DNA from 2 places in the Streptomyces sp. NPDC056128 genome. Region 2 is predicted to be linked to the other one. Evidence: riboswitches for the same ligand, from Rfam matches in the RefSeq annotation. Region 2 holds a riboswitch; the other holds the start of a gene.

Region 1 (15,362 bases), on a different contig from region 2:
AGCACCACGACGCCGCCGACGATCTGCGGGGCGGAGAGGTGCTCGCCGAGCAGCACCCAGGCCAGCACGGTCGCGACGACCGCTTCGAGGCAGGCCACGACGCCGGCGACCTGCGGAGACAGGCGGCGCACGGCCACCACGCCGGTGACGTAGGCGAGGACCGTGGCGATGAACACGATCCAGGCGAGCAGCAGGGCCGCGGCGACCGGGGTGCCGTCCATGGGGGCGGTGTGGCCGAGGACGGACCAGTCCATCGACCAGGGGCGAGCCACGACGGTGAGCACGGCGGCCCCGACGAGCAGGCCGTAGGCGATCACACCAAGCGGGTCGGGGGCCTCGTCACCGGCGTCGCTGCCCTGGTCGGACAGGACGAAGTAGCCGACCTGGCAGCAGGCGGCGCCGAGCGCGAGCAGCAGTCCGACGGCGTCGAAGCGCAGGCCGGACCAGACCTCCACCACACAGGCGAGACCGCCGACCGCGAGGACCACGCCGAGTGCCGCGGCCCGTGTCACCGGCCGCCGCTGCACGAACCGGACCCAGCCCAGGACCAGGGCGGGCGCGAGGTACTCGACGAGCAGGGCGACGCCCACGGGGATGCGGGAGATGGCCGCGAAGTAGCAGGCCTGCACACCGGCCACGGCCAGCAGGCCGAACCCGGCGAGCAGTCCGGGGCGGCGGCGCAGCAGGTCGCGGTGGCGCACGGCGAGCGGCAGCATCACCAGGGCGGCACCGGCCACCCGCAGCCAGACCACGTGGAGCGGGTCGAGGCCCGCCTCGATGAGCGGCTTGGCCGCGACTCCGGAACCGCCGAAGGCGACCGCGGACGCGAGCGCCAGGCCGAGCCCGGTGCCCTTGCCGCGGCTGCCGCGAGCGCTGTCAGACGTATGCACCGGCACATGATGACAGGGGTCGACATGACCGTCACCCCCAATGACACCTGTCTCACCGACTGGACGTCCGGGGCGGCCCGGCGACGCCTAAGTCGAGGCGCCGAACCTCAGGGCTCAGGACGCCGGTTCGAAGTACCGGTCCACGTCCGCGACCACCGTGCGCGGCTCGACGGCCACGCGGGCCAGGATCTCGACGGCGCGCGCCTGCGGGTCCGCGACCAGGGCGGCGAGCAGGTCGACACCGCAGGCCCGGACGTGCCCGCGCCGTGCGGCACGCGCGCCGGCCTCCTCCATGGCCGCCGCGGCCAGCGGCGAGAATCCGGCGACGCCGGTCACGAGGGGCACGGCGCCGGAGTCCTCGACGGCGCTCTGCCAGCGCAGGCCGTAGCCGATGCTGCGCTGCACGAGGTAGCCGAGCAGCCGGGCGATCCGGGGCCCGTCCCCGAGCACCGCCCGGACCTCACCGTCGGATTCCAGGAGGGAGTGCAGCAGATGGGCCGTGTCGACCTGCCGGTCCCCGTCCCGCACCGCCCTGCGGCGGGCACCGGAGACCGCCGACGCCAGTTCCGCGGTGAACCGGTGATCGAGGTCGGTGCCGTCCGGGCGCCGACCGTCCTGCTCGCCGGCCGACTGCCGGGGGATACGGGGTTGCACATCTCCCAGCTCACCAGTCCCGGACGTGCGCGTCATCCCCGAGGGGGAGCATTTCGGCGTCCCACACAGAGTGGACCCGCCCGGCCGGAATCTCCTCCTTGCGGATGAGATCAAGCCGTTTCGCCCCGAGCACGCGAAGGTGCCCCACGGATCGTTCCGCGGGGCACCCCGGCACTCCGTCAGTCCTCGTCGGCGAGGATCAGGTACAGCTTCTTGCGGGCGTCACCGATGACGGCGAGCGCCTTCTCCCGCTGCTCCTTGCTGCCGGTCTTCCAGACCTGGCCGAACGCCTCCATCAGCCCGAACCCGGCCTGCCGGATGTCGTTCAGGGCCTCCCAGTCGACGCCCCGCGAGGCCTCTTCCCAGGGTGCGTCGGGGCCTTCCTCGGCCGCGGCGCGGCCCTCCTCGGTGAGCGCGAACAGCTTCTTGCCGCCCTCGCTCTCGCTGACGATCAGGCCCTCGTCCTCCAGCAGCTGGAGGGTGGGGTACACCGACCCGGGGCTGGGCTTCCACGCCCCGCCGCTGCGCTCGGCGATCTCCTGGATCATCTCGTAACCGTGCATCGGCCGGTCCTTCAGGAGGGCCAGGATCGACGCCTTCACGTCGCCTCGCCGTGCCCTTCCCCTGGGCCCGCCGCGCCCTCGGCCGCCCCAGGGGCCGCCGTGACCGAAGCCCGGCCCGAAGGGACCACCGGGGCCGCCGCCGGGACCACCCGGCCCGAAGGGGCCGAAGGCCGCACGCCGGCCGTCGAAGCCGCCACGGCCGTCGGGGCCGCCTTCGCCGCGGCCGTGTCCACCATGTCCACGCTCGTATCCGTGGGTACGCATCGCAATCACTCCATTCAGTCGTTGATCTGTCGCGATGCCTCAACGATATATCGGAACGTATCGCAGAGCAAGCCCCCATGGCATTCAGCGAGCCGTGACGGCTGAATGGGCGGGTGTCCTGCACCCGGCCCAAGGTCGACGTGGAACACGGTCCAGCGACCGGCGATTGGCCTTGGTCCGCGGCGCCGCGCGACGTCTAGCGTCGGGGCATGCGTATCCGAATCGTCGACGCCTTCACCGACCGGCCCTTCGCCGGCAACCCCGCCGGGGTCCTGCTCCTCGACGCCTTCCCGGACGACGACCGACTGCAGCGGGTCGCCCTGGAGGTCAATCACGCCGAGACGGCGTTCGCCCATCCCCTGCCCGCGGGCGGCGAGGCGGACTGGGCGCTGCGCTGGTTCACGCCGGCCACCGAGGTCGCGATGTGCGGCCACGCGACCCTCGCCACAGCCCACGTGCTGCGCACCACCGGCGCCCACGAGGGCCCGGTGCGTTTCGCCACCCGCAGCGGCGTCCTCGTCGCGACGCCCCGCGAGGACGGCTCGGTCACCCTGGACTTCCCGACCGCGCCGCTGACACCGGTCGAGACCCCGGCGGGCGTCGCCGAGGCCCTCGGCGCCGAGCCCCGCACCGTCCTCGACACCGGGCCCAACATCGGCGACCTGCTGGTCGAGGTCGCCGACGAGGGGACCGTGCGCGCCCTGACGCCGGACCACAAGGCACTGGGCGCCCACTCCGAGCGGGGCATCATCGCCACCGCCCGCGCGGACGACCCCGCCCAGGGGTACGACTTCGTCTCCCGCTGCTTCTTCCCGAACGTCGGCATCGACGAGGACCCCGTTACGGGCAGCGCCCACACGGCCCTCGCGCCCTTCTGGTCCGGGCGACTGGGCCGGTCCGCTCTCACGGGGCTCCAGGCCTCTCCCCGCTCCGGCCTGGTCCGCACGGAGCTGCGGGGCGAGCGCACGCTGCTCAGCGGCAGCGCGGTGACGGTGATCGAGGGCGAGCTGCTGGCCTGACCGGCCGCCGGGGCGGGGCGGGGACTCTCACGCACCGCGCCGCCCGGGAGGGACGGTACTTCACGCCGTCGGGAGCCAGCCCACCTTCCCAGCCAGCAGCGCGTAGCCGACGAAGGCCCCGATGTCGAGCAGCGAGTGCGCCACCACCAGCGGACCCACGCGCCCCCACCGGCGGTACAGGTACACGAAGACGACGCCCATCACCATGTTGCCGATGAAGCCGCCGATGCCCTGATAGAGGTGGTACGACCCGCGCAGCACCGAACTGGCCGCCAGCGAGGCGCCCGCGCTCCACCCGAGCTGGTCGAGGCGGCGCAGCAGATAGCCGACCACGATGACCTCCTCCAGGACGGAGTTCTGCACCGCCGAGAGGATCAGTACGGGGTACTTCCACCACACGTCGGGCAGGGCCTCGGGCACCACGGTGAGGTTGAAGCCGAGGCCACGGGCGGCCAGGTAGAAGGCGATCCCGGTGCTGCCGATGACGGCGGCGACGGCGGCCCCGCGGCCCAGGTCGGGCCACGGCCGGGTGCGGTCGAAGCCCAGGGCGCGCAGACCGCTGCCCTCCCGGAGCAGGAAGTGCGCGACGAGGGCGACGGGAACCAGGGCCGTGGTGATGCCGAAGAGCTGCCAGGCCAGGTCCAGCCAGGGACGGCCGGGCGCCGCGGAGGCGTTGAGGGTGGCCGCCTGGTCCTTGAGCCCGCCGGGCCGGGTGACCGAGCCGATGAAACTGATGAGGGCGGACACCCCGCTCGCGCCCAGCGACAGCGCCAGGACGAGCAGCGTCTCGTCACGCAGGGTCCGCCGTGAGAGCCGCTCCGGGGGAAGCTGCTCCCCGACGACCGGCTTGTGAGGGAACGAATCGTCCACCGGGCCCGCCTCCGCCATGCACACCTGCCTCCAGCTGGGACGTCACAGCTTGCCCGATCAGTATGGAGCGGTGTGCGGCGGGGGCCCGGGGCCGACCCGGTGTCGGCCCGGCGTCGGCCCTGCGTCGGCCCGATGTGGGTCAGCCCAGCGCCGCCGGCTCCGGCAGGCCCACCGGCCACAGGTGCACGGGATCACCCTCGCGCATCAGCTCGACGTACCGGCGGGTCGTGGCGGCCAGCGCGTCCTCCCGGGACAGCCCCGCCTCCAGCGCCCGGTGGAACGTGGCCGCCTGCCAGGACGCGCCGTTGACCCGGCGTCGGCACCGCTCCTCGATCACACCGAGGTACAGGTCCCGGTCGGCGGGCTCCACGCCCCACGCGTCCAGCCCCGCCTCGGCGAGCGGCAGCAGTTCGTCGCGTACGAGGACGGCGGCGTCGACCTCGGTGGTGCCGCCCAGCCGGCCGCGACGGGGCCACTCGAAGCGGGCGTCGATGCCGTGCCGGCACGCGGCCTCGAAGTTGGCGGCGGCGGCCTCGAACGGCAGCCGGGTCCACACCGGCCGCGGCTCCTCGGCGAGCGCGCGCACCACACCGTAGTAGAAGGCCGCGTTGGCGATGACGTCGGTGACGGTGGGTCCGGCGGGCAGGACGCGGTTCTCCACCCGCAGGTGGGGGACGCCGTCGGCGATGTCGTAGACGGGGCGGTTCCAGCGGTAGACGGTGCCGTTGTGCAGGACGAGTTCGGCGAGCGAGGGCACTCCCCCGGCGTCCAGGACCTCCAGCGGGTCCTCCTCGTCGCAGATCGGCAGCAGCGCCGGGAAATAGCGCCGGTTCTCCTCGAACAGGTCGTAGGCCGAGGTCACCCAGCGCTCCCCGAACCAGGTGCGCGGCCGGACGCCCTGGGCCTGAAGCTCGGGCGGGCGGGTGTCGGTGGACTGCTGGAACAGCGGCGGGCGCGACTCGCGCCACAGCTCGCGGCCGAACAGGAAGGGCGCGTTGGCGCCGACGGCGATCTGCGCGGCGGTGACCGCCTGGGCCGCGTTCCACACGTCGGCGAAGCGGTCCGGGGTGACCTGGAGGTGCAGTTGCACCGAGGTGCAGGCGGCCTCGGGCGCGATGGACTTGGAGGTGCAGGTCAGACGCTCGACCCCCTCGATGTCGAGGGTGAAGTCCTCACCGCGCGCGGCCACGATCTGGTCGTTGAGCAGGGCGTAGCGGTCCACGGCGGAGAGATTGGAGGAAACGAGATCGTCCCGGTCCAGCGTCGGCAGAATTCCGATCATCGCGATTCCCGCGTCCACCTCGCCGGCCTTGCGGTCCGCATATGCCAGAGACGTACGGATCTCCTCGGCGAGCCGGTCGAATACCCGGCCGCCCAACCGGTGAGGAGCGATGTTGACTTCCAGGTTGAACATGGCGAGTTCTGTTTGGAAGTCCCGGCTCGCGATGCGTTCGAGGACTTGCGCATTCAACATTTTCGGCATCCCGTCGGCCCCGACGAGATTCAATTCGATCTCCAGCCCCATCAGGTTCTTCGGTTCGTCGAACCGCTTCTCCGCCAGAAGCCGCTCCAGACCCGTCAGGCACCGCTGCACCTTGTCGCGGTAGCGCTGGCGATCGGACAGGTCGAACTGACCTGCCACGACCTTCTCCCCCATGGAAGCTTCCCTTCTGCGAGCGGCAGTCGAAGATCCGGCCGCCGGTGGCCGGTCAGGATGGATGATGCCCAGCCGAAGCGATCGATAACGTCCCCACGGCGGCCCGGCACCCGCTACGCTGTGCCGATGTGACCGGTGGCACATTCACCAGGCATGGCGCGTGGAGCAGTTTCCGGGTCCGGTAACTCGTGAAAAACGCCGACGACAATTGGCCGACCGCTCGGTGAACATTCCCCGAGGTCACCGTCGTGCACCGGCCTGGAAATCCGGAGAAATCCCGCATGTCGACGGCCGAATGCAACCTTGTACTGGTTGCCGGAATCGGCTAGCCGAAACACAGTCTGAACACATGTCGTATAAACTCCGCGGACAAGGCAGAAGACCGGCGCCCACGGTCGAAGGATGCCGCCGTCGAGCTGACACGCGGCAGACCTCACCCCCCTTCTCGGTTCCCGGACCCCGGCCCCTGCCTCCCCAGCCCCGTGAGCTGACAGCGTCGTCCGCCCCGCTCCGCCCTCGCGCCACCGTGCCTTCGAATGAGAGGCGACCCACCATGCCCCTGCGTGTCCCGCCGGCCCCCGCGCCCGCCCTGCGCTCCGTCCTCACCGCCCTCTCCTCGCCCACCGCGGTCCGGGAGGCCCGGACTCCCGCGCTGCTCGGCGCCCAGGGCCCCGTCGCGCCCGAACTGCCGCTGCCCGTGCACGTCCTGGACCGGGTCACGGCGGACGGCGCGACGGCGACGCGGCTGACCGGGTGGCGGTTCCTGATCCGCTGCGGCGACCGTGCGGTGGCGGCCGCGGAGACCATGCTGACCCCGGACGGCTGGGCGTTCTCGCACTTCTTCGAGGGCCCCTACGTCGCCTCGACCGAACGCGCGCTGCGGCAGGCGGAGTCGGTGCCCCAGTCCTACCAGCCGCGTCTGCTGTCGGTTCCCGAGCTGTACATGCTGACGCTGTGGCTGCACGGCGACTGCGCCGCGGACGCCGCCGCCGGGCACCCCGCCGCCGCCGACCTGCTGATACCGCTGGCGCCCGCACCTCCGGGCATCGCGGCCCACCGTCCGCACCGGGTCGCCGAGCTGCTGCCGGTCCTCACGCACCGGGTGACGCCGACGGGGCTGCTGAGTTCGCCGGCCTGACCCGCATGGCACCCACCCGCGCGGACTAGCCCCATTCGGCCATGCCGAACCATCCGAAGTGACAGTGCAGTTGGGCTGAACCGTCCGCGCGGGTGATGCGTCATCAACCTGTGAGAAGCGGTGCTGCGAAATACCTGCGGATCGGCGCCCGTGGGGCAACACTGGGTTCGGACCGACTTAAACATACGGGGGGCGGCCATGGACAACGCTTCACGCCGCGGGACAGACAAGACAGCGAACTCACCCATCACCACAGACCGAGAGACCCCACTCATGTGTCAGCACCAGCCACCGTGTCCGTCAGCCGACTCCGCCGACCGGGAATCCGCCCGCCTCGTGGCGCACCACCCGGAGCAGGGCTGGAGCCTGCTGTGCAACGGCGTCGTCCTCTTCGAGGACACCGGTGAGCTTCTGCCGGACGGCCAGATCATCGCCCCGCACCGCCCCGTCGGCGCGGGTCTGATCGCCGCCGCCTGAGCACCCGCCGGCCGGGGTGACGTCACTCCGCCCGGCGCATCATGGGGCCGGCCCGCAGCCACGGTTGCGAACCGGCCCCGACGCGTGTGCGAGGCTGGTCACTCCCCGTAATCCGCCGTGCCGACGCGGTCATGGGCTGCCGCCTCAGGGCGCCTCAGGGCGCCTCAGGCCGCCTCCGACTACGCCTTCCGCCCGAACCGCCGACGCGGCGCACGCACCACGACCTGCCCGAAGCTGACCTCTCCCGCTATCTCCACCCGCAGGGTCACCGGGGTCCCGGCGTCGGCCGCCCGCGCCACCTTCACCTTGGCGTAGCTAGCGACCAGCGAGTCGGTGTCCACCACGATGCCGGGCCGTGTCACGAGCTTCAGCGTGCCGCCGCGCAGGGCCAGGTCGATGTGGAGGGTGTCGTGGGTGATCACCGCTCGGTCGAGGTCGAGCGTCACCTCTCCCCAGTCCGACCGGATCTCCATCCGCCGCGGCACCACCCAGCCATCACCCCTCCGGGTGGACGCGCCTTCCTGCTCGATACGGACGACATCCTTGGCCTCGGCCGACAACGGTCCGTCCGGCGCCACCGGCAGGTCGGCCGTCAGGGCGGCCAGCTCGCCCAATGTGCGCGCGGAGAGCGCCGCCCCGACCCGTTCGTCCAGCTCCTCGGCGGTCAGCATGCCGTCGCCCGCGGCGGCACTCAGGACGTCCACGGCACTGTCACGGTCCGCGTGCGAGGCCCGGAGCGCGAGCGCCCCGCCTCCTGGTGAGGGCTGTACCGACATCGCTCCACCCCGATCTCCCCGGGGGCATCCGGTACGCACCCCGCCACGCGACATACTAGCGCTATATCGCGTTACACCCAACGCCCCAGGTGCCCGGCACGGCCCCCGTCTCAGGGCTACGGTGCCCCCATGAGCCTGAGCATCCGCAACCAGCTCCCCGGCACCGTCACCACCGTCACCCCGGGCGAGGCCATGGCGACGGTCAAGGTCCGCCTCTCCGGCGGCCAGGACCTCACCTCGGCGATCACCCGGGACGCCGCCGACGACCTGGCGCTCGCCGCCGGGACCGCCGTCCGGGCCCTGGTGAAGGCCACGGAGGTCGCCCTGGCCACCGGGCGCGTCGAGGGCCTGTCGATCCGCAACCGGCTGCCCGGCACCGTCACCGCACTCACCACAGGTGGCGCGATGGCGTCCGTGGGGATCGCCGTCGAGGGCGGCGCGCTGACCGCCGTCGTCACCAAGGAGGCCGCCGAGGACCTGGGCCTGTCCGTCGGCGCTCCCGTCGTCGCACTGATCAAGTCGACCGAGGTGTCGCTCGCGTCCGCCTGACACGACAAAGAGGCTCCGTGCCGACCCGATGGGCCGGCAGGGAGCCTCTCGTCGTACTGGACGTACTGGGCGTACTTAGGGGATCAGTCCTCGTAGGCGTCCAGCGGCGGGCAGGAGCAGACGAGGTTCCGGTCACCGAAGGCCTGGTCGACGCGGCGCACCGGCGGCCAGTACTTGTCGGCGGCGGACACCCCGGCCGGGAAGACGGCCTCCTCGCGCGTGTACGCGTGGTCCCATGCGCCGCCCAGGGCCGCGGCGGTGTGCGGCGCGCTCCCCAGCGGGTTGTCGTCGGCGGGCCAGGCGCCGGAGCCGACCTTCTCGATCTCCGCGCGGATGGCGATCATCGCCTCGCAGAACCGGTCCAGCTCGGCCAGGTCCTCGGACTCGGTCGGCTCGATCATCAGCGTGCCGGCCACTGGGAAGGACATCGTCGGCGCGTGGAAGCCGTAGTCGATCAGCCGCTTGGCGACGTCGTCGACGCTCACGCCGGTCGCCTTGGTCAGCGGGCGCAGGTCGATGATGCACTCGTGCGCGACCAGCCCGCCGGGGCCGGTGTACAGCACCGGGAAGTGCGGCTCCAGTCGCTTGGCGATGTAGTTGGCGGACAGCACGGCCACCTGCGTGGCGCGCTTGAGGCCCTCGCCGCCCATCAGCCGCACGTACGACCAGGAGATCGGCAGGATGCCGGCCGAGCCCCACGGGGCCGCCGAGATCGGTCCGACGCCCGTCTGCGGACCGGCCGCGGGCTGCATCGGGTGGTTGGGCAGGTACGGCGCCAGGTGCGACCGTACGGCCACCGGGCCGACGCCGGGACCGCCGCCGCCGTGCGGGATGCAGAACGTCTTGTGCAGGTTCAGGTGGGAGACATCGCCGCCGAAGTGGCCGGGCTTGGCGAGGCCGACCAGGGCGTTGAGGTTGGCGCCGTCCACGTAGACCTGACCGCCGGCGTCGTGCACCCGGCCGCAGATGTCGGCGACGTGCTCCTCGAAGACACCGTGCGTGGACGGGTACGTGATCATCAGCACGGCCAGCTCGTCGCGGTGCTTCTCGATCTTGGCGCGGAGGTCCTCGATGTCGATCTCGCCGTCCTCGGCGGTCCTGACGACGACGACCTTCATGCCGGCCATCACCGCGCTGGCCGCGTTGGTGCCGTGCGCGGAGGACGGGATGAGGCAGACGGTCCGCTGCTCGTCGCCGTTGGCGCGGTGGTAGCCGCGTACGGCGAGCAGGCCCGCGAACTCGCCCTGCGACCCGGCGTTGGGCTGCAGCGAGACCTTGTCGTACCCGGTGACCTCCGCGAGCCGCTCCTCCAGCTCACGGATGAGGGTCAGGTAGCCCTGCGCCTGCTCGGCGGGCGCGAAGGGGTGCAGCGCGCCGAACTCGGACCAGGTGACCGGCTCCATCTCGGTGGTGGCGTTGAGCTTCATGGTGCAGGAGCCCAGCGGGATCATGCCGCGGTCCAGCGCGTAGTCCCGATCGGCGAGGCGGCGCAGGTAGCGCAGCATCGCGGTCTCGGAGCGGTGCTGGTGGAAGACGGGGTGGGTCAGGAAGTCGTCGGTGCGCAGCCGAGCCTCGGGCAGCGTCTCCGCGGTCTCCGCGTCCAGCGCCTCGATGTCGCCCTCGACGCCGAAGGCGTGCCACACGCCGCCGACCTGGGCGCGCGTGGTGGTCTCGTCGCAGGCGAACGACACGTGGTCGGCGTCGACGAGCCGCAGGTTGATGCCGTTCTCGCGGGCGGCGTGCACGATCGCGTCGGCGCGGCCGGGCACCCGCGCGGTGACGGTGTCGAAGTAGGCGCCGTGGACGATCTCGACGCCGCCCGCGGCGAGGCCCGCGGCGGTGATCGAGGCGTACCGGTGGGTGCGCCGGGCGATGGCCCGCAGGCCCTCGGGACCGTGGTAGACGGCGTACATGCCGGCCATGACGGCGAGCAGCACCTGGGCGGTGCAGATGTTGCTGGTGGCCTTCTCGCGGCGGATGTGCTGCTCGCGGGTCTGCAGGGCCAGGCGGTAGGCCTTGTTGCCGTCCGCGTCCACGGAGACGCCGACCAGGCGGCCGGGCAGGCTCCGCGCGAACTTCTCGTGCACGGCCATGTAGCCGGCGTGCGGCCCGCCGAAGCCCATCGGCACGCCGAAGCGCTGGGTGGTGCCGACGGCGATGTCCGCGCCCAGCTCGCCGGGCGAGGTGAGCAGGGTGAGGGCGAGCAGGTCGGCGGCGACGGTGACGAGGGCGCCCAGCTCGTGCGCCCGCTCGACGACCGGCTTGATGTCGCGTACGGCACCGGAGGCGCCCGGGTACTGGAGCAGGACGCCGTTGATCTCCCGCTCGGCGACCTCGGCGGGGATGCCCGCGCTCAGGTCGGCGACGACGACCTCGACGCCGGTCGGCTCGGCACGGGTCTGGATGACGGCGATGGTCTGCGGCAGCACGTCCGCGTCGACCAGGAAGAGGCCCTTCTTGTTCTTGCCCATGCGCCGGGAGAGCGCCATCGCCTCGGCGGCGGCGGTGCCCTCGTCGAGCAGGGAGGCACCGGAGGTGGGCAGGCCGGTCAGCTCGGCGACCATGGTCTGGAAGTTGAGCAGGGCCTCCAGGCGGCCCTGGGAGATCTCGGGCTGGTACGGCGTGTACGCGGTGTACCAGGAGGGGTTCTCCATGACGTTGCGCAGGATGACCGGCGGGGTGAAGGTGCCGTAGTAACCGAGGCCGATCATGGAGTCCAGGACCTGGTTGCGGTCGGCCAGCGAGCGCAGCTCGGCCAGCACCTCGGCCTCGGAGCGGGCGCCGGGCAGGTCCAGCGCGTCGGCGTTCTTGATCACATCCGGCACCGCGGCGGCCGTCAGCTCGTCGAGCGAACCGTAACCGACCTGCGCGAGCATCTTGGCCCGGGCCTCGTGGTCGGGGCCGATGTGGCGCTGCTCGAACGGTGCTGCCTGTTCGAGTTCGGTGAGCGGAGTGCGGTGGGCGGTCATTGCGGAGGCCTCCTGGTCTGACGACCTTCGAGGGGCACCACGGCGCGGGTACCCGGACGGCCTCCCCCTCTGTCATCTCAACCTGAGAGCTTCACCGGGGCGGCCCGAGGGCTTCCCGGCTTTCACCGTCGGTGAGAGCGGAAGCCGTCGACACCCGCTCTGCTTTCCAGAGTGACCTCGTCCGTGCGGTACGTGAGCCTGAGAGATTCCGGGGAGGATTTGCTCCTTCGGCGCCTCCGATGGTGTCCGGAGGACTCTCCCGCGCGGGGTCAGCAGCCGTTTGCCAGCGTACCAGCGCGCCCGCGGCACGAACCTTCGAGTGGCCGACCGGCCATATGTAGTTTTTTGTAGTACTTACGGATGATTCGGCGGCTGGTGTGCGACCCCAGTGCGACCAAGTGGAGGGCCCGTGCGTACTGACATCGACCCCCGGAACCTGATAGGCCGCAAGGCGTTCGACCGCGACGGCACCAGGATCGGCACCGTGGACGAGGTGTACCTGGACGATGCCACCGGCGTGCCCGAGTGGGCGGCCATCCGCACCGGCCTCTTCAGCAGGGATGCCTTCGTGCCCCTGGAGCCCAGCGAGCTGGTCGAGGGAGCGCTGCGCGTGCCCTTCGAGCGGGCCCTGATCAAGGAGGCACCGGACTTCGGCGTCGGCCGCCACCTCTCGCCGGAACAGGAACTCCAGCTCTACCACCACTACGGCCTCGACGTGGCCGCCGCTCCCCCGCTCCCCGACCACGACTTCGGCAAGCTGGCGGGCAAGGGCAACGAGGAGAGCTGACGCTCCGCCCCCACGGCGGACGCGGCACGTACTGCACGCGGCACGCGCGGCTAACCGGCCACCGGTCTGGCCGGGCCTTCCCCGGGTCTTCGCGTGTCGGACGGAACCAGCGGCAGCGGATCCGCGGGCGTCAGTTCCGGGTCGTCCATCGGAAAGGTCCGTACCCGTCCGGTCCGCGAGTACGGCGTCTCGAAGCGCACGGTGACCCGCCCCAGCCCGCTGCCCTGCACCCAGCCGTGCCCGAACCGCGCGTGCCGCACGTCGTGCCCCGACGGCCAGCGGCGCTCCGCGGGTGCCGGGCGGTGCTCCGCGTCGGGCTCGGCCTCCGGCTCCTCGGCCGGTTCCTCGGCCCCGCCCCCCGCCGCCTGCGCGAACAGGTCCTCCTGCGTGTAGTCGGCCAGGCCGCTGACGCCGACTCCGAGCAGCCGCACACCGCCCGTGGTGTCCACCGAGTCCAGCAGCCGGGCAGCGGCCTCCCGCACCACCGCCGGGTCGTCCGTGGGCCCGCGCAGCGTCTCGGAGCGCGTCAGCGTGGAGAAGTCGTATCTGCGCACCTTGAGCACGATGGTCCGCCCGGACAGCCCCGACGCGCGCAGCCGGCGCACGCACCGGTCGGCCAGCCGGCCCACCTCCACGCCGACCCGCACCCGGTCGTGGATGTCCACGTCGTAGGTGTCCTCGACCGACACGGACTTGGTCTCCCGCTCGGCCACCACGGGCCGCTCGTCGAGCGCCAGGGCCATGGCGTACAGGCCGTGTCCGTGCGCCTTGCCCACCAGCCGCACCAGCTCGTCCTCGCCCGCCTCGGCCAGCTCACCGACCGTGGTGATGCCGGCCCGGCGCAGGTGGTCGCCGGTCGCCGGGCCGACGCCGGGCAGGGTCCGCACGGACATGGGCTCCAGCATGGCCCGCTCCGTCCCCGGCGGGATCAGGACCAGCCCGTCGGGCTTGGCCTCCTCGGAGGCGATCTTGGCCAGCATCTTGGAGGCGGCCAGTCCCACGGATCCGGTGAGGCCCGTGACGGCGCGGATGTCCGTGCGCAGCTTCGTCCCGGCCAGCCGCGCCGACGCCGCGTCCCAGGCCGTCCCGCCGGCCTCCAGGTCCACGAACGCCTCGTCCAGGCTCAGCGGCTCCACCAGCGGCGACAACTCCCTGAGCAGCCGCATCACCTGCTCGCTGATCGACCGGTACAGCTCGAACCGCGGGACGAGGTACGCGGCGTTGGGCGCCAGCCGCCTGGCCTGGCCCATGGGCATCGCCGAGTGGACGCCGAAGACGCGCGCCTCGTACGAGCAGGTGGCGACGACGCCTCGCGGCCCCAGGCCGCCCACCACCACGGCCTTCCCGCGCAGACTCGGCTTGGACGCCTGCTCCACCGAGGCGAAGAAGGCATCCATGTCGAGATGCAGGATCGTGGGCGCGGTTCTCACATCTCCGATGCTGCCCTACGCCACTGACAATGCGGCCGCCACCGGCCGGCCCGCGCGCCGGGCGGACCGGCTCGCCGCTCAGACCGCCCTGTTGCGGCGTCGCGCCAGCTCGTCCGCCGGATTGTGCCCGACCAGGGTCTCCCCCGTGTCGATCCGCTCCCCGTGCAGCTGGGACAGCGCGCTCTCCACATCGCGCCAGACCACGCCGACGGCGATCCCGAAGATGCCCTGGCCGCCCTGGAGCAGGGCATGCACCTCGTCGGGCGAGGTGCACTCGTAGACCGTGGCGCCGTCGCTCATCATCGTCATCCGCTCCAGGTCACGGAAGCCGCGCTCCCGCAGGTGCTGGACGGCGGTCCGGATGTTCTGGAGGGACACCCCGGTGTCGAGGAAGCGTTTGACGATCTTCAGCACGACCACGTCGCGGAAGCTGTACAGGCGCTGCGTGCCGGAGCCGTGGGCCGGACGCACGCTGGGCTCGACGAGCCCCGTGCGGGCCCAGTAATCGAGCTGTCTGTACGTGATGCCGGCGGCCGCGCAGGCCGTCGGCCCGCGGTAGCCGATCTCCTCGGACGCCATGGACGCCGCCCCTCCGCTGGTCGGCACGGCGGCCGGCCGCTGCGGAGCGGAATCGGGCACGCCGGCCTGTTGCGCGTACCCCCCGCCCGTGCGGAGCCGAGAGTCCTGAGGAGGGTACGGACCACTCGCCCCGAGACCGTGCCCGGGGCCACCCCCAGCCGTACCGTCGCCGCTGATTCTCACGCCGACCTCCGTCCTTGACCTGCCTCCTCGAAGGTAGGCAGTCACCAAGGGTGCGTCAACGATCGCCACACTCGGCACGCCGAGTGATAATCACCCTAAGAGTGGTTTCGCGTGCCCTGATTCGGGGAAACCCTACTGGTTGCTCGTCCCGAAGTCCTCCGGCGAGATCTGGTCGAGGAACTCGCGGAACTTCTCCACCTCGTCCTCCTGCTCGTCCGGGATCGCGATGCCCGCGTCGTCGAGGACCGTGTCGCTGCCGTAGATCGGCGTTCCGGTGCGCAGGGCCAGCGCTATGGCGTCGGAGGGCCTGGCGCTGACCTCGACACCGCTGGCGAAGACCAGCTCGGCGTAGAACACCCCGTCGCGCAGGTCGGTGATGCGTACCTCGGTGAGCTCCTGGCCGACGGCTTCCAGCACGTCCTTGAACAGGTCGTGGGTCAGCGGCCGTGCCGGAGCCATGCCCTGCTGGGCGAAGGCGATCGCCGTCGCCTCACCCGGTCCGATCCAGATGGGAAGGTAGCGGTCGCCTCCCACCTCGCGCAGCAGCACGATCGGTT
Region 2 (15,362 bases):
ACGGGCCCGAGGAGAACGGCTTCAGACCGTACTTGGACTTGGTGTCCTTGTCCTGGCGGACCGGGGACGCCGAGGTCAGCGCGAGCATCTCCTCGAAGTCCGAGTTGGCCTGCGGCAGCTTGAAGACGATGGTCTTGTCGTCCGGCGTCTCGATCGCCTTCAGACCCAGCTTGTCCGCGGACTTGTCCTTGTACGGACCCTCGTACTTGCCCTCCGGGTCGAGCACCTCCTTGAGGTACGTCGGACCGCCGGACAGCACGTCCTGCGCCCAGACGCGCTCGATGCCGTACTTGATGTCCTTGGAGGTGATCGGCTTGCCGTCCTCCCAGGTGACTCCGTCACGCAGGGTGTACGTGTAGGTCTTGCCGTCGTCCGAGACCTTGGCCACGTCGGTGGCGAGGTCGGGGGTGACGCCCGCGCCCTTCTCACCCGGGGCGGGGGTGTTCGTGACGAGCTGGCGGGAGTAGTAGCGGGAGAAGTTCCACATGAAGCCGTAGTAGCCGCGGGTGGTGTCCCACGAGTCGGCGTCCTGCGTGGAGGCGAACTTCAGCTCGCCGCCCTTCTTGGCGAGGTCGGCCTGGGCGACCTTGTTGTTCGCGGCGTCGAAGCCGGCCGCGCCGTTCTTCGACCCCCCGCCGTCGCTGTCACCGCCGCCGCACGCCGCCGTGGTCAGCAGCGCGGCGACCACTGCGGCAGCGGCCAAAGCCTGCTTGCGCCGCCCTGAGGTGCGTTGGGTAGTCACGATCTCGGATCCTCCGGATTAGATGAGAGACCCCGTGCAGGTGCCACGGGTTCGCTTGCCGGTACGGCAGGTCAGCGGGAGCCCTTCGGGTCCAGCGCATCGCGTACGCCGTCACCGAAGAGGTTGAAGGCAAGAACGGTGATGAAGATCGCCACACCGGGGATCACCATGTACATGGGATCCGACTGGTAGTAGTCGATCGCGCTCGAGAGCATCTGCCCCCAGGACGACGTGGGCGGCTTGACGCCCACGCCCAGGAAGCTGAGTGCCGCCTCGGTGAGGATGTTGGTGGGGATCATCATCGTCGTGTACACGATGATCGGGGCCACCAGGTTGGGCAGCAGTTCCTTGAACAGGATGTAGAGGCGTCCGGCCCCCAGGGACCGGGCCGCCTCCACGTACTCCCGTTCACGCATGGAGAGCGTCTGGCCACGCACCACGCGCCCGATGTAGGGCCAGCCGAAGAAGCCGATGACGAGGATCATCACGAAGAGCCGCACGCCCGTGCCGCTGAGTCCCAGCATCTCGTTCGGCATGACCGAGACCAGCGCGATGATGAAGAGCAGCTGCGGGAAGGCCAGCAGACCGTCCATGACCCGGCTGATCAGCGCGTCGACCCAGCCGCCGAAGAAGCCGGCGAGCACACCCAGGACGGTTCCGAGGATCACGGCGACGATCGCGGACAGGAAGCCGACGAGCAGGGAGATCCGGGAGCCGTGGACGATGCGGGCGAAGACGTCGCGACCGTTGACCGGTTCGACGCCCAGCCAGTGCTCGCCGCTGATCCCGCCCAGGGACCCCGTGGGCGTGCCGAACAGCGGGTCAATCTTGTCCTCGTTGAAGACGTTGGGATCCTGCCCGTAGAGGGCGGTGATCGCCGGCGCGAGCACCGCGATCACGATGAGGACGAGCACCACGACGCCGCCCGTCAGGGCGAGCCTGTCCCGTTTCAGGCGCTCCCAGGCGATCCTGCCCAGGGAACGCCCCTGTACCGCCTTGGCATCGGCGCCGGCAACCGCCGCTTCCTCGGCAGCACTCGGGGCCGCTTCCGCGGTCGGCTCGTGCAATGGTGCCGTCATCTGGCAGGGACCCCTCTCAACCGGCGGTAGCCGGCCCGCACTTGCCGCTGTAGCGGCGTGATCCGTCCGTCGTACAAAGGGGCGAGCATCCACCCCTTGCTGCGGGAGTCTTCAACGCTTTGGCGATCTGTAGCCAGACTTGACGGTGAATGGATGCGCAACCGTGATGCTGTTCGAGGTGTTCCGTTATCCGGACAGTGGGTAACGGGGGCCGGACACGGATGAGTTGGGGCAGAGGGGACAAGGCGGCGCTTTGCGCCCTCATCTACGCGCGAAGATCTCCACCGGCCACCCCGGGGCCGGACCCACGACGGTCAGTACCGGCCCCCGGCCGGAGGGTATCCGTACCCGCCCACCGGCGCCTGGGCGGGGGCGGGGGCATGGGCCTCGCGGTCGTAGAACGGACGGGCGCGGGCGCGCAGCCACATGGCGACCGGGTCGTGGACGTCGGTCATCGCCACCGTCGACACCGGGAGCCCGTCCGGCACCGCGCCGACGGACTGCTGCATCATCGCGCGCACCGCGTCGACGGCCGGCGGGGAGGTGTCGTAGACCTCGAGACCGATGGCGAGGTACGGCGCCCCCAGCGCCGGCTGCACCCAGGCGCGGCGCAGCGCGCGGACCGCCGGGGTGCGGTGGGCGTTCTGCGTGAGCAGGGCGTAGAACTGGGGGATCTCGATGGCCGGTTCGGACAGGCGCAGGGGTCCGGCGGGCTGGCGGTCCAGGCCGGAGGCGATACGGCGCAGGTCCGGCCAGGGGACGCCGACGCCGCCGCCGGGGGCGTGCGGGTTGAGCCAGAGGCCGAAGTGGTCCGGGTAGAGGGCGCGGGCCGCCTCCAGGCCGTCGACCACCTCGTACGACCTGTTCCAGCCGCTGGCCGACAGCTCCTGGGCGGAGGTGACGCACGGCGCGTAGCCGTAGCCCTCGACCTCCATGTTTCCGTACTGGGCGTCCGGGGAGCCGGCCTGGCCCTGCCACAGCAGCATCCAGACCTGGCCGGAGGTGGGGGTGGCGAGCGCGCGCAGCAGGGCCTCGTAGGCGTCGTAGCGCCCGGGCGTCACCTGGCGCAGCATGTGCTCGACCTGCCCGGTCGTGGTGCCGCTGGCGCTCACGTTTGTGGCCCTTTCTGGAAGTTCCCGGTCGTGGAAACAGCTTAAGGCTCCGCCGGGTGGGGGGCGCCTATGAGCTCGGGGGGGTGCTGTCGTCTTGCGGGTGCGGGTGCGTCGTGGCTTGTCGCGCAGTTCCCCGCGCCCCTTGGCGGCGTTGCCCTGAGCGGCGTTTACAAGGCCCGGTCGTAGACGTTTACAAGTCCCGGTCGTAGAAGGGGCGGACCCTGTCTCTCATCCAGTCGCAGACCGGGTCCTGGGCTGCTTCCAGGAGGACCAGGTTGACCTGCCAGTTCGGGGGGGACTTGGTGAGGGCTCGGCTCAGGGCCTCCAGGGGGAGGGCTCGGGCGTCGCCCTCCCAGTGGGTGAGTTCGACGCCGACGAACAGGGTCGGGTCGGCGGTCTCGACGGCGGCCAGGCAGCGGCGGGCGGTGCGCACCACGCCGGTGGCGGCGAACTCGGCGGAGGCCGCGGCGAGGAAGTCCACCGGGTCGTCCTGCCAGTCCGGCTCGAAGAGGCGGACCCGGCCGCCGGACGCGGGCCCGTCCAGCGGGGTGCGGCCGGCCCGGCACAGCTCGGCCACGGCGGGCGGCGGCAGCGGGATGCCGACCACGCCCTCCGGGTTCACGGCGATGCCGACCTGCGGGGGCAGACCGCGGGCGAACTCCGCGGCGGGGGCGACGGTGTACGCCATCTGCGCCCCGGCGACCTGGCGGAGCTGCTCCTCGGAGCTGAACACCGGCACGTAGGCCTGTCCGTCGACCTCCAGGGAGGGCAGGTCGAGGGGGCCGCTGTGCGGGCCGCCGCCGTTCGGCAGGGGGATCCAGAGGAAGCTGCGGCCGAGCACCTCCACGATCCGGCCGCCGGCGCCCGGTATGCCGAGGGAGGCGGAGAGCACCTCCTCCAGCTCGTTGCCGGGCCAACCGCCGTGCGGGTGGGGGTGTGCCTGTGCCGGGAACCCGGGGAAGTCCATCTGCCTACCGCCTGCCTGGTACCGCTGTCCTGGCTGAAAAGGCTAACCCGTTCGGCCCAGCTCCCCGCGGTCCGTCAGCCGGTGAAGGCGATGCGGCGGAGCGTGTCCGCGGCCGCCCGGTCCAGGACGATCGCCGAGGTGCAGCCGGCGGGCAGGGCGCCCCCGGTCACGGCGCGCAGCAGGCGGGAGTTGGCCGCGCGGTGCCGCAGGAACGCGTACCGCGAGACGCCGCGGCCGCGCTCGCGCTGGCCGGCCAGGGCCTGGTCGACGCCGACGTCGAGCAGCAGCAGGTGCAGGGTGCCGTCGCGGCGGCGGGCCTCCCGGGCCAGCCAGCCGCGCACCCAGGACTGTGTGCCGCAGTCGTGCACGACGACGCCCTCGCCGGAGCGCAGCGCCTTGCGGAGCCCCGCGTAGTGGGCGAGGCGGACCAGGGGGCGGTAGAGCGCGTACGGCAGGAAGCCCGGCATGCGGCGCTCCCAGCGGTCGCGGGTGTCCTGGGAGTCGATGCGCGGGCCGCGCACGGTGCGGGCCATCAGGGTGGACTTGCCGCTGCCGGGCAGGCCGGTGATCACCACCAGGTCGCGGGGTCCGAAGAGCAGGGCGTGCGGGCTGTGGCCGTCCCGGTCGCGCAGGTCGCGGACGACGGGCGCGGGCCGTTCGGCGCACGACTGCGGGGCCGGGGCGGAGGGCTGCTCGGGCAGCGCGAGACCCGAGGTCGTGGCGTAGGCCGTGGTCCTGTTCACCGTGATCGTCTCCCCTGGGGCGGTTCACGAGTTCCCATCCCCGTCGAGTGTAAAGAGAAGGTAATGCGCGGGTCTCGCGTTTTCGTTCGCTTACTGCCACAAGCCGGTTACAGATCACGGTCTGCCACGAATCGGCCGGTCGTGCAATGATGGCGGCGCCAACTGCATACCGGCCGTTTGAATCCGCGCGGGAGAGTCCCCGGCCACGCCGGGGCGCCGAAGGAGCAAGTCCCTCCCTTGAATCTCTCAGGCCCCCGTTACCGCGCGGGCGAGGCACATCTGAAAAGCGGGCCGCCGTTCGACGGCTGCCCCACCCAAGGTGCAAGCCCTGATCGCCGTACTCCGGTGGTCGTGGCGAACCTCTCAGGTTCCGATGACAGATGGGGAGGACCGACCTCGCCCGTGCCGTCCTGTCCTGGGAGACGACCGACCGATGAGCAGTTCGAATACCCGCCGTACCGCGCTCGACGCCACCCATCGCGCGCTGGGCGCGACGATGACCGACTTCGCCGGCTGGGACATGCCGCTGCGCTACGCCTCCGAGCGTGACGAGCACGTCGCGGTGCGCACCCGGGCCGGTCTCTTCGACCTCTCGCACATGGGTGAGATCACCGTCACCGGGCCGCAGGCCGCCGCGCTGCTGGACTTCGCGCTGGTCGGCAACATCGGCGGCGTGAAGCCGGGCCGCGCCCGCTACACCATGATCTGCCGCGAGGACGGCGGCATCCTGGACGACCTGATCGTCTACCGCCTCGGCGAGACCGAGGCCGGTTCTTCTGACTACATGGTCGTCGCCAACGCCTCCAACGCGCAGACCGTGCTCGACGCGCTGACCGAGCGGGCGGCCGGCTTCGACGCCGAGGTGCGCGACGACCGCGACGCCTACGCGCTGCTCGCCGTGCAGGGCCCCGAGTCCCCGGGCATCCTCAAGAGCCTCACCGACGCCGACCTGGACGGTCTGAAGTACTACGCCGGGCTGCCCGGCACGGTCGCCGGTGTCCCGGCGCTGATCGCGCGCACCGGCTACACCGGCGAGGACGGCTTCGAGCTGTTCGTGAAGCCGGAGCACGCCGTCGAGCTGTGGCAGGCGCTGACCGGGGCGGGCGCGGGCGTCGGTCTCGTCCCCTGCGGCCTGTCCTGCCGGGACACGCTCCGCCTGGAGGCGGGCATGCCGCTGTACGGGCACGAGCTGACCACCTCCCTGACGCCCTTCGACGCCGGGCTCGGCCGGGTGGTGAAGTTCGAGAAGGAGGGCGACTTCGTCGGGCGCGCCGCGCTGACCGGGGCCGCCGCCGAGGCCGAGCAGAACCCGCCCCGCGTGCTGGTCGGCCTGGTCGCCGAGGGCCGCCGGGTCCCGCGCGCCGGGTACCAGGTCGTCGCCGGCGGCGAGGTGGTCGGCGAGGTCACCTCCGGCGCCCCCTCCCCCACGCTGGGCAAGCCGATCGCCATGGCGTACGTCGACGCGGCGCACGCGGCACCGGGGACCGAGGGTGTGGGCGTGGACATCCGGGGCAGCCACGAGCCGTACGAGGTCGTGGCACTGCCCTTCTACAAGCGCCAGAAGTAGACACTGAGGGCGGAGGGCCACCGGCCCCCGCGCGTGTCCTTGCTGCTCAACGGCAGTGTCAGCAGTCCCCCCATTCATCAGCAGTCACCCCCGTACAGGAGAATTCAGGCCATGAGCAACCCCCAGCAGCTGCGCTACAGCAAGGAGCACGAGTGGCTGTCGGCCGCCGAGGACGGCGCCTCGACGGTCGGCATCACGGAGCACGCGGCCAACGCGCTCGGTGACGTCGTCTTCGTGCAGCTTCCCGAGGTCGGCGACTCGGTGTCCGCGGGCGAGACCTGCGGCGAACTGGAGTCGACCAAGTCCGTCTCCGACCTGTACTCCCCCGTCTCCGGTGAGGTCACCGAGATCAACGAGGACGTCGTCAACGACCCGTCGCTGGTGAACAGCGCCCCCTTCGAGGGCGGCTGGCTGTTCAAGGTCCGGGTCACGGACGAGCCGGGCGACCTGCTCTCCGCCGACGAGTACACCGAATTCGCGGGCGCCTGAGGAGTCACGGACGCATGTCGCTTCTGAACACACCCCTGCACGAGCTCGACCCCGACGTCGCCGCCGCCGTCGACGCCGAGCTGGACCGCCAGCAGTCCACCCTGGAGATGATCGCCTCCGAGAACTTCGCGCCCGTCGCGGTCATGGAGGCCCAGGGCTCGGTCCTGACCAACAAGTACGCCGAGGGCTACCCCGGCCGCCGCTACTACGGCGGCTGCGAGCACGTCGACGTGGTCGAGCAGATCGCCATCGACCGGGTCAAGGCGCTCTTCGGCGCCGAGCACGCCAACGTGCAGCCGCACTCCGGCGCCCAGGCCAACGCGGCCGCGATGTTCGCGCTGCTCAAGCCCGGCGACACGATCATGGGTCTGAACCTGGCCCACGGCGGGCACCTGACCCACGGCATGAAGATCAACTTCTCCGGCAAGCTCTACAACGTGGTCCCGTACCACGTCGGTGACGACGGCCAGGTCGACATGGCCGAGGTGGAGCGCCTCGCCAAGGAGACCAGGCCGAAGCTGATCGTCGCCGGCTGGTCGGCGTACCCGCGTCAGCTGGACTTCGCCGCGTTCCGCAAGGTCGCGGACGAGGTCGGCGCGTACCTCATGGTCGACATGGCGCACTTCGCCGGTCTGGTCGCGGCGGGCCTGCACCCGAACCCGGTGCCGCACGCGCACGTCGTGACGACCACCACGCACAAGACGCTCGGCGGCCCGCGCGGCGGTGTGATCCTCTCCACGGCCGACCTGGCCAAGAAGATCAACTCCGCCGTCTTCCCCGGTCAGCAGGGTGGCCCGCTGGAGCACGTGGTCGCCGCCAAGGCCGTCGCCTTCAAGGTCGCCGCGAGCGAGGACTTCAAGGAGCGCCAGGGCCGTACGCTGGAGGGTGCCCGCATCCTCGCCGAGCGCCTGGTGCGGGACGACGCCAAGGCGGCGGGCGTCTCCGTCCTGACCGGCGGCACGGACGTCCACCTCGTCCTGGTGGACCTGCGCGACTCCGAGCTGGACGGACAGCAGGCCGAGGACCGTCTCCACGAGGTCGGCATCACGGTCAACCGCAACGCCGTCCCGAACGACCCGCGTCCGCCGATGGTGACCTCCGGGCTGCGCATCGGTACGCCGGCCCTGGCGACCCGCGGCTTCACGGCCGAGGACTTCGCCGAGGTCGCGGACGTGATCGCCGAAGCGCTGAAGCCGTCCTACGACACGGAGGCGCTGGCGGCCCGGGTGAAGGCCCTGGCCGACAAGCACCCGCTGTACCCGGGTCTGAACAAGTAGACACCACGTGATCGGGGCGCCGCGCCCGCCACAAGCGGACCCGGCGCCCCGCCCCGAAGCACCACCCTCCGCACCACCCCCGTTCTGAGGAGTCCCCGTGGCCATCTCGGTCTTCGACCTGTTCTCGATCGGCATCGGCCCGTCGAGCTCGCACACGGTCGGCCCGATGCGCGCGGCCCGCATGTTCGCCCGCCGCCTGCGCAACGAGGAGCTGCTGGACTCCGTCGCCTCCGTCCGGGCCGAGCTGTACGGCTCGCTCGGCGCCACTGGACACGGCCACGGCACCCCCAAGGCGGTGCTGCTCGGCCTGGAGGGCGACTCGCCGCGCACGGTGGACGTGGAGACGGCCGACGACCGCGTCGAGACGATCAGGTCATCGGGCCGCATCCGCCTCCTCGGCGAGCACGAGATCGCCTTCGCCTACGACGACGACATGGTCCTGCACCGCCGCGAGACCCTCCCCTACCACGCCAACGGCATGACCCTGTGGGCGTACGACGCCGAGGGCGCCGAGGTGCTGACCAAGACGTACTACTCGGTCGGCGGCGGCTTCGTCGTCGACGAGGACGCGGTGGGCGCGGACCGCATCGTGCTCGACGACACGGTGCTCAAGTACCCCTTCCGCACCGGCGACGAGCTGCTGCGCCTGGCCCAGGACACCGGCCTGTCGATCTCCGCCCTGATGCTGGAGAACGAGCGGGCCTGGCGCGACGAGGACGAGATCCGCGAGGGCCTGCTGGAGATCTGGCGGGTGATGCGGGCGTGCGTGGACCGCGGCATGTCCCGCGAGGGCATACTCCCCGGCGGCCTGAAGGTCCGCCGCCGCGCCGCCAACACCGCGCGCAAGCTGCGCTCCGAGGGCGACCCGAAGGCCCTGGCCATGGAGTGGATCACCCTCTACGCGATGGCCGTGAACGAGGAGAACGCGGCCGGCGGCCGGGTCGTCACCGCCCCGACGAACGGCGCGGCGGGCATCATCCCGGCCGTCCTGCACTACTACGTCAACTTCGTGCCCGGCGCCGACGAGGACGGCGTGGTCCGCTTCCTGCTCGCGGCCGGCGCGATCGGCATGCTCTTCAAGGAGAACGCCTCCATCTCCGGCGCGGAGGTCGGCTGCCAGGGCGAGGTCGGCTCCGCCTGCTCGATGGCGGCCGGCGCCCTCGCCGAGGTGCTGGGCGGCTCCCCCGAGCAGGTGGAGAACGCCGCCGAGATCGGCATGGAGCACAACCTCGGCCTGACCTGCGACCCGGTCGGCGGCCTCGTCCAGATCCCGTGCATCGAGCGCAACGGCATGGCCGCCGTGAAGGCGGTCACGGCGGCCCGGATGGCGATGCGCGGCGACGGCTCCCACAAGGTCTCCCTCGACAAGGTCATCAAGACCATGAAGGACACCGGCGCCGACATGTCCGTGAAGTACAAGGAGACGGCGCGGGGCGGGCTCGCGGTGAACATCATCGAGTGCTAGGCGGATAGGCCCTGACCAGCGCGTTCGTTTCTTTCAGCGCTGTCGGGGAGGGTGCGATATCCCTCTCTTCGCGATCGTCTGCTGTTACACCGGCCTACCCCCGTCTCCGCCCCGACTCACCGTCCTTGTGCTTCCTTGGCTTCCCCGGTACGCCGTCGGGGAAGTGCCCGTAGCCATCCACCACTTCGTGGCCGACACCCGCATGCGCCGACGGCACCGCTCCGGGCGCGAGGCCGTGGATGCCCAGCACGCCGGCCAATACCGTCATCACCAGCAGCCCGAAAGGCCGCCCTGCCGACGGCTGCTGCTTGATCGGGTGCCCTGGTCACGCGCCCATGGTGCGGGGCTACCGGCTGCGACCCAGGCGTGACAGTACTTGACGAATCACGTGTTTCGATCGGATGGCCACGAAAGTGCCGCGCGACACCACCGCTCGCCCCCTCCCCATGGCGGCCGCCCTGTGGCGAGACGCTCAGGCACTGATCAGATGATCCCAGGCCGTACGGTCTGGCCCGCCCCGAGGCGTGGGGCCGCGGTGCACACTCCAATGGCCACCCTGCGAGCCCATGGTCACCATGGCCAGTGGCGGCACCGTGATGTGCCAGAACGCCGTCACCGGTACCGCCAGAGCGTGGACCACCGCGGCCCGAGCTACGGCCGGCTCGGTGATCACTACTGCACACCCCCTCTGTGGCGGCAGGTCGCTGAGCCAGTTCGTGACGCGTTGGCAGAGCTGGCGCACGGATTCACCCCCGTGGGGTACGGCATCTGGGTCCGTCAGAAAGGCGGAGAGTTCGTACGGATCGGTTGCGGCGACTTCGGCCGTGGTGCGGTCGCGCCACGCGCCGTAGTCGAGGTCACGCAGCGCAGGCTCCACCTCGGCTGTGAGGGCGAAAGCACGAGCAGTCCGCGCACAGCGAGGGGAGGGTGCCCGGATAACCGCGGAGCATCGGTGCAGCGCCGCTCCGATGGCGTCGGCGCCGGCCGGGCCGCACTTGCTCAGGGCCGCGTCAGCGAAGGTCGGCCGATTCGGGTCGACTCCAGCGACGGCACAGAGAAATGTCAGGCAGATCGACATCCGGCTGATCTCCTTTCCGCTCAGCAGACGGACAGAACGGCGTGACACGACCGAATCGCCTGAGCACTGAATGTGGCGGACCAGCCGGCTGCGTCAGCGCCAGCTGATCAAGCACTCGGCCGGGTGATGGAACAGGTACCTCCAGGTTCGGGCACCGTCGCTCGTGAACCCATCCGGCACATGTCCGGAACGTCCCGCCGACCGGCTGGAGCAGCCCCGCCAAGTGGCTGCTGCCGGTCTCGGCTGCGGGAGGCGCGCCCGGTGGTGGGTACGCATCGGACAGTGGGGCCCGATGGTGAGTGGAGCACGCATGATCAGGGTGATGGTGGTCGACGACGAGGCGCTGATCCGTACCGGCTTTCAGCACATCCTCGAAGCGGCAGACGACATCGAGGTCGTGGCGGCGGTCCCTGGTGGCCAGGCGGTCCGAACGGCACAGGAGCGGCGCCCCGCCGTCGTACTGCTGGACATTCGGATGCCTGACGTGGACGGCCTGACCGTCCTGGCCGACCTTCGCGGCCTGCCGCACCCTCCAGCGGTAGCCATGCTCACGACATTCGGTATGGACGAGTACGTCGCCGCGGCACTTCGCTCGGGCGCTGCCGGCTTCCTGCTCAAGGACACCGACCCGGAGCAACTGCCCTCCCTGGTGCGGACTCTGGCAGACGGCGGCACCGTCCTGTCATCGGAGGTCACCCGCACCATCGTGGACGGCTACCTGAACGTCGGCCCGCAGCAGGACGCCATCCGCAGCCTCGACCGGCTCACCGAGCGCGAGCGTGCCGTGCTCACAGCCGCTTCCGAGGGGCTGACCAACGCCGACATCGCCGCACGGATGCACCTGAGTACCGGCACGGTCAAGGACCACGTGAGCGCCATCCTGGCCAAGCTGGAGGTAGGCAGCCGTGTCCAGGCCGCCCTGCTCGCGGAACGCGCCGGCTTCCTCAGACCAACACGGGACGACGAGGAACCATGAGCATCCGCCGCCCTCCCGCCCCACTACTGGACGCCCTCCTCGTCGCAGCGGCACTGCTCGATGTCTGGGTCCATGCCGACTTCTCCGAGCCGCTGCGCCCGGCCTGCGCCCTCCTCGCTGCCTGCGCCCTCGTCCTGCGCCGGCGCCTGCCGAGAGTCACGTTCCTGCTCACCCTTCCGGCCGTTCTCCTCTCCGACGCCGTCTTCGCGGCCCTGGCCGCGCTGTACACGCTCGCCTCGCTCACCCGGGGACGTACGCTGCTGGTCGTCTGCGCCGTGGCGTTCACGGTCAGCAACCTGGTTTCCCTGCCGTCGCCGGGCTTGGAGTTCTCGGCGCCATCGACCTTCATCTCCTTCGGCTATACGGCCGCGACGGCAGCCGCACCCGTCTTCCTCGGTCAGCTGGTGCAGGCCCGGCGCGACCTGTCGTTGCGGCTCGCGGAAATCTCCCGGGCACGCGACCACGAGCGGCATCTGACCGCCCAGACCGTGCTCGCCCGGGAACGGGCCGCGCTCGCCCGCGAAATGCATGACGTCGTCGCTCACCAGGTCAGCCTCATCGCGGTCCGGGCCGGGGCGCTCCAGGTCGGCAGCCGTAACGACGAAGTCCGAGAAGCCGCAGCCACGATCCGGAAGTTGAGTGTGCAGACGCTGGAAGAGCTGCGGCACATGGTCAGCGTCCTGCGCACCGCCGGGGGCGGTCCTGCGGAGCTGGTTCCCCAGCCCTCACTCGCTGATCTTCAGCGGCTGGTCGACAACAGCGGTATCGAGACCGATCTGCAGACGGACCTGTCGGACAGCCTTTCACCGCCTGTACAGCGTGCCATCTACCGCACAGTCCAGGAGGCGCTGACCAACGTACGCAAGCACGCACCCGGCGCCAAAGCAGTCGTACGCATCCGCCACGAGCACACGACCGTCCGTGTCACCGTCACCAATGGCCCACCAACGCGACCCGCTCTGTCCCTGCCCGGCGCCAACTATGGCCTAGTCGGCCTGCGCCAGCGCGCTGAGCTGCTGGGTGGCACTGTCACGTGCGGCCCCACGACGGACGGGGGCTATCACCTGTCGCTGGAACTCCCTGTCACCGGCGGACGGTGACAGGCTCTTCAGCGCCCCCGATGACACTGCAGGCAAGAACGTGCAAGCCCTCCTCATACCGCGGCTCCCTGGCGACGAATACCTGGCGAGACAGCAGGATCTACGACCGACACAGTCAAGGAGTCCTCATGACGGGACAGCAGCTCGGGGTGAGCGGCAGCAACCGCTCGGTCACCGCCCCGTGCCGAATCCCTGGTCATGGCTCACTTCCGGGCCCGGTCGGGAAGGGGCCACGTGGTTGACCTCGCCGTAGACGAGTTCGCCCACGACGAGGTGGCGCGGTCCGGGGGGTGCGGACCATCGACGACTTCTTCCACGAACCGCGGCGTCACGGTTAAGGCCGGCCCGCCGACCGCCGGACATATCCGAGGAGAGCATCGTGCCAGTCATCACCACCCCCCAGTCCTTCAACGAGGAAGACCTCTACGTCGACCTCGCCCCGATGCTCGGGCACCGGCTCTTCCTCAAGTGCGAAGGCTTCAACTTCGCCGGTTCGATCAAGCTGAAGGCCGCGAACGAGATGGTGGAGTCCGCCGAACGGAGCGGAATCCTCTCCCCCGACTCCATCCTGGTGGAATCCTCCTCCGGCAACCTCGGCGTCGCGCTGAGCATGATCGCGGCGAGCAAGGGATACCGGTTCGTCTGCGTGACGGACTCCCGCTGCAACCTGACCACCCGGCTGATGATGGAAGCCCTGGGCAGCCAGGTGCACGTCGTCTCCGACGAGCACGCCGCCGGGGGCCTGCTGGGCGCGCGGCTGGCCCATGTGCGGGCCCTGTGCGCCGCGGACGACCGCTATGTGTGGCTGAGTCAGTACACCAACGCCGACAACTGGCGTGCCCACTACTTCCGGACCGCTCCCGCCATCGCCCGCCGGTTCCCGCGACTGGACGTGCTCTTCATCGGCGTCGGGACCACCGGCACCCTCATGGGATGCGCCCGCTGGTTCCGTTCCTGGCACCGGCCGGTGCGGATCGTCGCCGTGGACAGTGTCGGCTCCGCCATCTTCGGCGACCCGCCGGGCCGCCGGATGATCCCGGGCCTGGGCATGAGCACCCGCCCGCCGCTCCTCGACGAGACGTACGTGGACGAGGCGGTACGCGTCGACGAGGCGTACACCATCCGCACCTGCCGAAGCCTGGCCCGGCGCGGATTCCTCTTCGGCGGTTCCACCGGCACCGTGGTCAGCGGCGCGGCGAGCTGGCTCGCCCGGCACGGGACGCCCGGCCTCACCCCCGTGGCCATCGCCCCCGACCTCGGCGAGCGCTACCTCGACACCGTCTACCAGACCAACTGGGTACAGGCCCTCTACGGCGACGACGCCCTCGCCCCCGAGCAACCCCCCGACGGCACGTCACCGGGGTCGTCCGCACCGTCCCCGCGGGTCACCCAGGGACGGACACGACGCCGAACAGGTCGGTGGTCGCCCACGAGGACCCGCCGGCTGATCCCACCGTGATGTCGACGGCGATCACCCGTCGACTGGCCCTTCGGGGACGTGCGCCTCACGGCGACCCGCGCCGGGCAGCGATCCGGGGTAGCCCGGAACGCGCCCGGTTCCACCGACGGCTCGGCGGACCTCGCCCGCGCGCTCGGCGCCACGGTCGTGACCGAGCCGCGCCGCGGCTTCGGCGCCGCCTGCCACGCCGGGCTGACCGCCGCCACGGCCGACATCGTCTGCTTCTGCGACTGCGACGCCTCCCTCGACCCGGGCCTGCTGACGCCCTTCGTGCGCGAGATCCGGGCCGGCACCGCCGACCTGGTGCTCGGCCGCCGACGACCCCGGGGGCGCGGCGCCTGGCCCCCGCACGCCCGGGCCGGCAACCTCGCGCTCGCCCGGATGCTGCGCCGCCGCACCGGCCTGCGGCTGCACGACCTCGGCCCGCTGCGCGCCGCCCGCCGCGAGGCGCTGCTCGGCCTCGGCCTCACCGACCGGCGCAGCGGCTACCCGCTCCAGATGGTGGTACGGGCCGCCGACGCGGGCTGGCGGGTCACCGAGCACGACGTGCCGTACCTGCCCCGCACGGGGGCCTCGAAGGTCACCGGGACCTGGCGCGGCACCTGGCACGCGGTACGGGATATGCGCGGCGTGCTCGCCGAGCAACCGGAGCGCAGGGTTCCGCGTGACACGGCCCGCGAGGGTCGTGGGCCGAGTTGCTGGTGACGTACTTGGCTCGCGCGGTGCGGCCGGTGCGGTCCGAACTGGTCCGACCGCCGGAGTTGTACGGCGGGTCGCTGATAACAGCGTTGACGCTCTCGTCCGGGAGGGTCTACCGCCCTCTGAAGTCTTGCTTGCGTTTCGCGGTCCGGTACAGGGAGCGGCAGACACCGTGAGGGGTCCGCCGCCCTACCGGCCAGGGGCCGGCCTGCTGCCGCCGGCGCCGGACCGGGGCAGAGCGGTCGATGCCAGGAAGTCGTCGAGCATGGCGGTCTGCAGCTCCTCGGGGAAGCGGTCCGGGTCGAAGAGGGCCTGGACAACAAGTCCGTGGGTGAAGGCGACGGCAGTGGCGGCGAGTTGTTCCGGGTCGGCGGTGGCGGGAAGCTCGCCGAGGTCGCGTGCGGCTTCGAGGTGCGGGCGGATCGTCGAGCGCAGCCGGGTGTAGCGGTCGGCCTGCTCCGCAGCCAGGTGGCCGTCGGCGAGGGAGAGGTCCCAGGAGCTCACCCAGATGCGGTTGCGGGCGGTGTCGCCGGGGGTCAGCGGGAGGATGTCCAACAATGCGGCGCGCACGGTGGCGAGCCCCTCCGCGGGACGGGCGCGGCGGGGACG

The links. A riboswitch is a leader RNA that binds a small molecule or an ion and turns the genes downstream of it on or off. The one in region 2 is predicted to bind glycine.
Region 1: another riboswitch for glycine. It lies ahead of gcvP (aminomethyl-transferring glycine dehydrogenase); the one in region 2 lies ahead of gcvT (glycine cleavage system aminomethyltransferase GcvT).

The regions. Positions count from the first base shown of each region.
Region 1 is NZ_JBHJVQ010000010.1:213,380-228,741, forward strand. It holds gene ACFC1X_RS21385 (DMT family transporter) at 1-896, opposite strand, end outside; gene ACFC1X_RS21390 (Clp protease N-terminal domain-containing protein) at 1,005-1,544, opposite strand; gene ACFC1X_RS21395 (PadR family transcriptional regulator) at 1,724-2,371, opposite strand; gene ACFC1X_RS21400 (PhzF family phenazine biosynthesis protein) at 2,581-3,390, shown strand; gene ACFC1X_RS21405 (CPBP family intramembrane glutamic endopeptidase) at 3,451-4,278, opposite strand; gene ACFC1X_RS21410 (glutamate--cysteine ligase) at 4,400-5,917, opposite strand; gene ACFC1X_RS21415 (hypothetical protein) at 6,471-7,055, shown strand; gene ACFC1X_RS21420 (DUF5999 family protein) at 7,329-7,532, shown strand; gene ACFC1X_RS21425 (DUF1707 domain-containing protein) at 7,712-8,308, opposite strand; gene ACFC1X_RS21430 (molybdopterin-binding protein) at 8,438-8,857, shown strand; gene gcvP (aminomethyl-transferring glycine dehydrogenase) at 8,941-11,826, opposite strand; glycine riboswitch at 12,003-12,098, opposite strand; gene ACFC1X_RS21440 (PRC-barrel domain-containing protein) at 12,236-12,613, shown strand; partial or broken gene ACFC1X_RS21445 (DNA polymerase IV) at 12,529-14,043, opposite strand; gene ACFC1X_RS21450 (MerR family transcriptional regulator) at 14,122-14,805, opposite strand; gene ACFC1X_RS21455 (bifunctional nuclease family protein) at 14,938-15,362, opposite strand, start outside.
Region 2 is NZ_JBHJVQ010000022.1:70,461-85,822, forward strand. It holds gene ACFC1X_RS29670 (ABC transporter substrate-binding protein) at 1-742, opposite strand, end outside; gene ACFC1X_RS29675 (ABC transporter permease) at 814-1,821, opposite strand; gene ACFC1X_RS29680 (enhanced serine sensitivity protein SseB C-terminal domain-containing protein) at 2,136-2,933, opposite strand; gene ACFC1X_RS29685 (enhanced serine sensitivity protein SseB) at 3,124-3,900, opposite strand; gene ACFC1X_RS29690 (AAA family ATPase) at 3,975-4,643, opposite strand; glycine riboswitch at 4,822-4,916, shown strand; gene gcvT (glycine cleavage system aminomethyltransferase GcvT) at 5,077-6,210, shown strand; gene gcvH (glycine cleavage system protein GcvH) at 6,322-6,699, shown strand; gene glyA (serine hydroxymethyltransferase) at 6,714-7,976, shown strand; gene ACFC1X_RS29710 (L-serine ammonia-lyase) at 8,074-9,441, shown strand; gene ACFC1X_RS29715 (DUF6153 family protein) at 9,536-9,709, opposite strand; gene ACFC1X_RS29720 (histidine phosphatase family protein) at 9,914-10,519, opposite strand; gene ACFC1X_RS29725 (response regulator) at 10,830-11,495, shown strand; gene ACFC1X_RS29730 (sensor histidine kinase) at 11,492-12,595, shown strand; gene sbnA (2,3-diaminopropionate biosynthesis protein SbnA) at 12,975-14,054, shown strand; gene ACFC1X_RS29740 (glycosyltransferase family 2 protein) at 14,094-14,759, shown strand; partial or broken gene ACFC1X_RS29745 (site-specific DNA-methyltransferase) at 14,737-14,865, opposite strand; gene ACFC1X_RS29750 (TetR/AcrR family transcriptional regulator) at 14,943-15,362, opposite strand, start outside.